2 regions of the Paenibacillus sp. Aloe-11 genome follow, and region 2 is predicted to be linked to the other one. Evidence: riboswitches for the same ligand, from Rfam matches in the RefSeq annotation. Region 2 holds a riboswitch; the other holds the start of a gene.
The links. Region 2 has a riboswitch for S-adenosylmethionine ahead of metA (homoserine O-acetyltransferase MetA). Riboswitches for the same ligand answer to the same signal wherever they lie in the genome.
Positions count from the first base shown of each region.

Region 1: it holds a riboswitch for S-adenosylmethionine, as region 2 does, so the genes downstream of both, WG8_RS19510 (methionine ABC transporter ATP-binding protein) here and metA (homoserine O-acetyltransferase MetA) in region 2, are expected to answer to the same signal.

Region 1 covers NZ_JH601061.1:15,334-18,751, forward strand. The annotation lists gene WG8_RS19505 (methionine ABC transporter permease) at 40-708, opposite strand; gene WG8_RS19510 (methionine ABC transporter ATP-binding protein) at 705-1,727, opposite strand; SAM riboswitch class I at 1,818-1,957, opposite strand; gene WG8_RS19515 (Cthe_2314 family HEPN domain-containing protein) at 2,088-2,807, opposite strand; gene WG8_RS19520 (UbiD family decarboxylase) at 2,859-3,418, opposite strand, start outside.
Region 2 covers NZ_JH601050.1:364,682-368,099, reverse strand. The annotation lists gene WG8_RS07750 (PLP-dependent transferase) at 1-174, opposite strand, end outside; gene metA (homoserine O-acetyltransferase MetA) at 300-1,217, opposite strand; SAM riboswitch class I at 1,333-1,459, opposite strand; gene WG8_RS07740 (DNA-binding protein) at 1,669-1,944, opposite strand; gene WG8_RS07735 (hypothetical protein) at 2,044-2,877, opposite strand; gene WG8_RS07730 (helix-turn-helix domain-containing protein) at 3,040-3,418, opposite strand, start outside.

The DNA of each region.
Region 1 (3,418 bases), on a different contig from region 2:
TCAGATGCCCTGATCAATAAGGATATCTATATGGTTTCCCTATTTTCGAGTATAATGCCGTACCAGACGGTCCCCTGCCATTTGCAGCAGTTGTACCAGTACGACCATGAGCACGACGGCAACGATCATGACAGCCGTTTCATAACGGTAGTAACCGTAGTTGATAGCCAGCGTCCCCAGACCACCGCCCCCGATCATACCGGACATCGCCGTATAGGATACGAGTGTAACGACAGTAATGGTTAATGCAGCGAGCAGTCCCGGCAGTGCCTCACGCAACAGCACCCGGCGGATGATTTGCCCAGTTGAAGCGCCCATCGCTTGCGCGGCCTCAATGACACCCTTGTCCACTTCACGCAGAGACGTTTCGACAAGACGTGCGAAGAAAGGGGCAGCCCCGATCACCAATGGCGGAATCGTACCCAGTACCCCGGTAGAGGTACCTACCAACGATCGTGTAAAAGGAATAAGTGCAACGATCAGAATGATAAACGGTACGGAACGCAAAATGTTAACGATGAAGGACAGTACAATGTATATCACTTTCATCAGAGTTAGCGAGGAGCGGCTCGCCAGGAACAATAATATACCGAGCGGCAAGCCAATAATCAGGGTGAACAGCGCGGATGCCCCAAGCATCTGAAGGGTCTCCACCGTAGAATTCCATAGTTCTTCCCAACTCACTTGCGAAAAATCAAGTTCGCTCATTGTCCGATCACCTCCACATCAAGTCCTTGCCCGGACACTTCACGCAACGTATGCTCAATATCCTCCTGATTTCCTTCAAAACGAACGATGAGCTGTCCATACGGTACGTTTTTGATGGTAGAGATCGTTCCCTGCAAAATTGCAAAATCAACGCCGGTATGACGGACCGTACGCGATAGAATCGCATCATATGTTATGCTGCCCAAGAAGGAAATCCGCACCACCTGCGCCGATTCACCGCCACCTGAGGCCGCAATTGCTGCTTGCAGCTCCTCGGCATGCTCAGACTCCCGCTGGATAAAGTCCTTGGTTACCTGATGCTGTGGCTTCAAGAACACTTCCGCCACCGGCCCCTGCTCCACAATGTCGCCCTGATGAATCACGCCAACTTGATCACATATGCTTTGAATGACATGCATTTCATGCGTAATCACTACGATGGTCAGATTAAAGCGCTGGTTAATATCCAATAGCAATTTCAGAATCGACCCTGTGGTCTGCGGATCAAGCGCCGAGGTAGCCTCGTCGCACAGCAACACATGAGGATCACTGGCAAGCGCCCGCGCAATGCCTACACGCTGCTTCTGTCCTCCTGATAGCTGTGAGGGATATTTCCCGCTGTGTTCTTCCAGACCCACCAGCTCCAGCAATTCTCGAACTTTCTTGTCCACCTGCTGCTTGGGTGTATTCACCAGGCGCAATGGAAATGCGATATTGTCATATACCGTCGCCGACGATAACAAATTAAAATGCTGAAAAATCATTCCGATTTTACGGCGCTGCTTCTGTAGCTGGGCTTGACTCACGGTGGTGAGATTCACACCGTCTACCCATACTTCGCCTGAAGTGGGCCGTTCCAATAAATTAATACAGCGGATTAACGTGCTTTTTCCCGCTCCGGAGTGACCAATAACTCCAAATATTTCTCCACGCTCTATCGAAAGGTTCAACCCGGACAGCGCACTAACGCGTCGGTTCCCTTTGCCATAATACTTGGTTAACTGCTTAAGCTCTATCAACGTGCTGCGACCCCCTTCACTTTCCTTACCCTTTTAATCGGCAAAAAGAGCCCCTTTCACAGAATGAAAAGGGCCCCGCATGCGAACCTTTTCTCATCTGCCAAAACCGCTAAAACTCTAGCGGTTTTGTAGGAATTAGCACCATCATGTCCCCTCCCGGTGTATTACACCGGGAAAGAACGGGTTGCCGGGCTTCATCGGGCCAGTCCCTCCACCTCTCTGGATAAGAAAAATATATTAAACTCCAGCTTTAGCTGTCCGTTAAGTTTATATTAAAATCATAATTCAAGCATTTTTCTGAAACTAGATTTCAGTATAGATAGTTTACATAGCTTTGTCAAAGGATATTTTCTAACATAATTATGGACGCACTGCCCGGTTCTCCCAATGTTTCGCAGTATAAGAAAAAACGTTGGACAGCGATCGGCACACCATTTCCAGGCCCTGCTGCAAATCCTCCAGATGATGATCCAGATCTTCGAGATGTATCTTGCCGTACAGAGCACGATGCCTTTGCCAGAGATCATCCTGCATTTCCGTATTCATATAGTGTATTTCCGTATTTCGCCGCTTACGCAGCCGATTGATGGCATCGGTATATGTGTTTTTAATATCATTCAAGTTATCGGTCAATACAGGATGCATTTTGAGATACTTGAGCTGCCGCAACACGGTAAAATACGAATAATGGGCCTTATACTCCCCTGTTTTTAAATCATACAGATCATTCAGCCAGTTACCCAGCTTATCCAGAATGGAAAATACGCGCACAAATCCATCCTTATAAAAGAAAACATACAATGCATAATCGGATTTTTCATCCTCGCTCATATCCTCAGCGTATCCGGCCTTCACTTTCATGCGGAAAAAAGCGGCAGCATGATGGCTCTGCTCCAGCTCATCCAGAGAGGACATCAGACCGCGTGTCAAAATATCCGCCTTACGAAAAGCGTGGGTCGGATCACCACTGGCCTGAATTTGCCGCTCCAGCAGGTTCAACATATCTGACATGCTATTCATGGCATCCAGCAGGACGCCCTTGCTCACACGTGGCGGCTCGCCCAGCAGCTTGCGTATCATGCCCACGCCTCCTTATGACTGTAAAATCCGGTTGTTCAATTCATTAAGGCGTCAAGCGAAATAACTCGTCCACCGTTGATCCACAAGCTTAACAATATCCTCACGCGGTAGCACTTCATCCGGGTAGCCCGGCTTCATGCGAGCATCCACTACAATCGGCAGCTTGTAGTTCAGATGATGCAAACGCACCTCGCTGTCGGCATACATATCTGTAGCCGGGTTAAAACGCGTAAATACCGTCCACAGGAACGAGGCTTGTGAGCGAACAACTTCCGTGGCATCATCCACGATAAAGACAAGAGGCCATTCTTGCTCGCTCGCAGCCAGTCGTTCCAATACACGCGCCGCCAGTTCAGGCTCTTGCTCAAAGGTCGCCCCTGATACAACAAGGCAGCCTCCGCAATACGGCTTAATTTCACGAATACCTGGCAGGTCTCCTCCCTCATAGGTACTAGGCAATTCACGTATTGGCTCCCCTACACCCATCAAGATCGCTTTGCTGCCATGATTTAGCTTGCGGCCTGTATAATCGAGCGTATCGTGGGACGTATGATTGAATATGAACAAATCCCTTGCTGGATTGAACCGCTCCAGAATCGTTTCCAGCAGCA
Region 2 (3,418 bases):
CTTTCGCGTCGGATTAGTCGTCCGGATGTAATCAAATCCTGTGCTTTGGCCCAGACGGGGATGGCGGAACGCCGTAGCTTGATAAATCGGATAATTAATAGCCCCGGTTACTGGCTCCTCCACTGAACCGATCTGTGCCAATTTGCTTTCGATTTTCCACTGTTTCTCACTCATACGAATCCTCCCATTAACTTCCATATTAGATGATGTAACATATGCTGCAAAAATGGATGATCAAATCCTATACTGCTGCGCTACTGCAAGGTGGTACTGCAGAAAGGTAAATTTCAAGCCCCTTTTTAAATCTGGGGCCCGATATCGTAAGGTGTTTCCTGGTATACATAATAGTTAAGCCAATTAGAAAATAATAAATTGGCATGCGCACGCCAGATAGAGGGCGGTGTGCGTTTAGGGTCATCGTCAGGAAAATAGTTTTTGGGGACTTCAACATTCAATCCTTTAGCCACATCACGATCGTATTCCCATTTCAGCGAGAGTGGATCATATTCGGAATGGCCAGTTACAAAAATTTGTTTGCCATCACATGTGGCGACCAGATACACTCCAGCTTCCTCGGATTCGGATAAAACCTCTAATTCGGCAATGCGATCAATATCCTCCCGCCGAACCTCCGTATGCCGGGAATGAGGAGCATGAAAAAGTTCATCGAAGCCGCGTAGCAGCTTCACTTTAGGCTTAATAACCGTGTGTGGAAATACGCCAAAGCATTTGAAGTCGAGTCCGTATTTAGGGACCCCGAAATGATGGTATAGACCTGCCTGTGAGGCCCAACAGATATGCATGGTCGAAGTGACATTCGTTTTCGTCCATTCAAAAATTTGCTGGATTTCCTTCCAGTAGTTCACATCTTCAAACTCCAGCTGCTCTACCGGGGCACCTGTAATAACCATACCGTCAAAACGACTGTTCTTGATCTCGTCAAACGTTTTATAAAACATGTTCAAATATTCTTGTGATGTATTTTTGGATACATGGGACTTCATGTGTACTAATGTAACGTCCACTTGCAGCGGGGTATTGCCGACCAGTCGCAACAGTTGGGTTTCTGTCGTCTCTTTTGTAGGCATCAAATTCAAAATGGCGATGCGCAACGGACGGATATCCTGGTGATAGGCCAGGCTTTCATCCATTACGAAAATATTTTCGCCCTCCAGCACTTCCTTGGCAGGTAGTGTATCCGGAATCTTAATCGGCATGTAACTCACTCCTCGTTAGTAAGTTTCGCGAAAATCGTCTTGTCGAGATGCCGGGCATATAATAAAAAGACCTTTCTCAGTTAGAGAAAGGTCATATTTGTATCCATATGCGCCTCTCTCATCTGTCAGGGCAACACGCTTGTATACAAAGCGCACGTCCTGCAAGAATTAGCACCGTGCGATTAGAATCGCCGGTTGCCGGGTATCATCGGGCTAGTCCCTCCACCTGCTCTTGATAAGAAAATGACTTTTAATTAGCCTTAATTAACCTCAGAAAACCTTATGTATTAACGGTTTTCGCTGTTTAATCTGCTAATTAACCTTATTTAGTTTTAACTGGCTCTCTTAGTTTCGTGACCACTTTGTGACCACTTTGTGACCACTGAACCATATAAAAAAGAACATGCTCAACATCTAGATGCTTCATTGCATGTTCATAATTATACACATATTATTCAGTTCCGCAAGAGGATTCGATTATGTATTTTGCTAATAATGGCTTTGCCACTCTCTTCTGTTTGCCAACTTTCATAACTGGGAATTTCCCTGAATTCATTTCATCATAAGCTACATTTTCACCAATCATAAAGATAGCCATGAGGTGTTTTACATCTAACAATGGGGGATATGCTTCTAGAGCTTTTACCATTTCTTCTTCCATAATATGTATATGTCTCTCCTGTTCTGCTTCGTTAATTTTTCTATCTGCTGAAAATCTAAATTTCAATTCTAAGCCTTCCTAACTTGCTACTTAGATTCCCTCTACCTTAACTCTAATACTTCTTAGAACGCCGTTTAGGCTCGTCTGAAGCGACTTCAATATGTATCACTCTACTGGTGTTTCCTTGATTATTACCGCTGACTGAGTATATGTAAATTCTTTGCTTATTGTTGCGGTACGTCCATCGCCAAGTTCTATTGTTGCTATTAAAATTGATCCCCTATATGTCTTCTCTTTATCATCGTTGTCTTCTTTCTGGATCAATTCCTTTTCCCCATGCGTAAGAGCAGATGATTGCAAGAGGTATACACAACCATCTACTTCATAATACTTCCCACTATCTGATTCTGTTTGAGACAGGCCAATAGCCTCTAGAGCTTCCCTCTTAGTATCGTATTTCCTGAATGTTCTTGAGCTTTCAGGATTTCTAGAGTCGTACATTTTTATTAAAAAGTGAGGTTGAGCTGTCGCCCGTTTGGTATTGTCATGTTGGCTCATAGCTGCTATGTTAGAAAAAGAGTAGCCCTCTGCTTCGTTTATTCTATCTATGCTCGGGCGTAATCCCCTTGGCTTACCCTTTTCTAGATATATATCTGTAAGCCGCTTCCATTCTAACCACATTTCAGACTTACACTTGATAATCTGCTCCACTGTCTCTTCAGGAATAGTCCATTCGCAGGGTACACGTCGATAGTACTCATCACCATGTTTCGTGTTATTTATTCTCGAATTAACTGAACCGTAAAGTAAAAAATAAGCAAATTCCTCATCCTCACTGATTAGACCACGTTCTCGTGCAATCAAACTATACTTTATTGCGCGTTTTTTATAATCCACAATTTGAATATCTTCACCATATGTATCTTGCCAACGTTTAATCTCTTTTTCACTTAAAATTCTTGGTCTGCCTCTACCTGCATTTTGTCTTGATTCGTTCAAATTATTGCCTCCAATTTTTGTGATCAAATGTTGATTTTATCTTCTGCTCTTCTATAGGAGAAGGGTAGAGCGCCCAATACTCATCGGCTCACCAATCATAGATGTGTCGAAAGCATTAGAAGAGTCAAATTTTTTAGTACCATCCCCTTCTCCCATTAATGCTTAGTTTAAGTTTTGGATGCTCTGCTTTACCTTTTGGTGATATTCTTTGTAAAACTCAAGCGAAGACTCTTCATCCAAATAATCATCAAGGAGACAGGAGAATTCGCTAGCACTTCTCGACTCCTTATACAGTGCGTTGGGGTCATTTTCGTTGGTTTCATTCTGAATGAACTCATACAAATGATACGTATAGTCACTAGAAGAAATCCAAGTCCATAAGATAGTGTAGAATTCACGAATTTCATTCTCAGAAAGAGTAGCTTCATTTGAAATATCTTTAACCTTCAGTTTTTCAGCCTCTTGTTTAATAGCTTCAAGTTGCAACGCCATGTCATAAGAGTGTTGAAGCATATCAGCAGCTTGTACAGGCTGACCATTC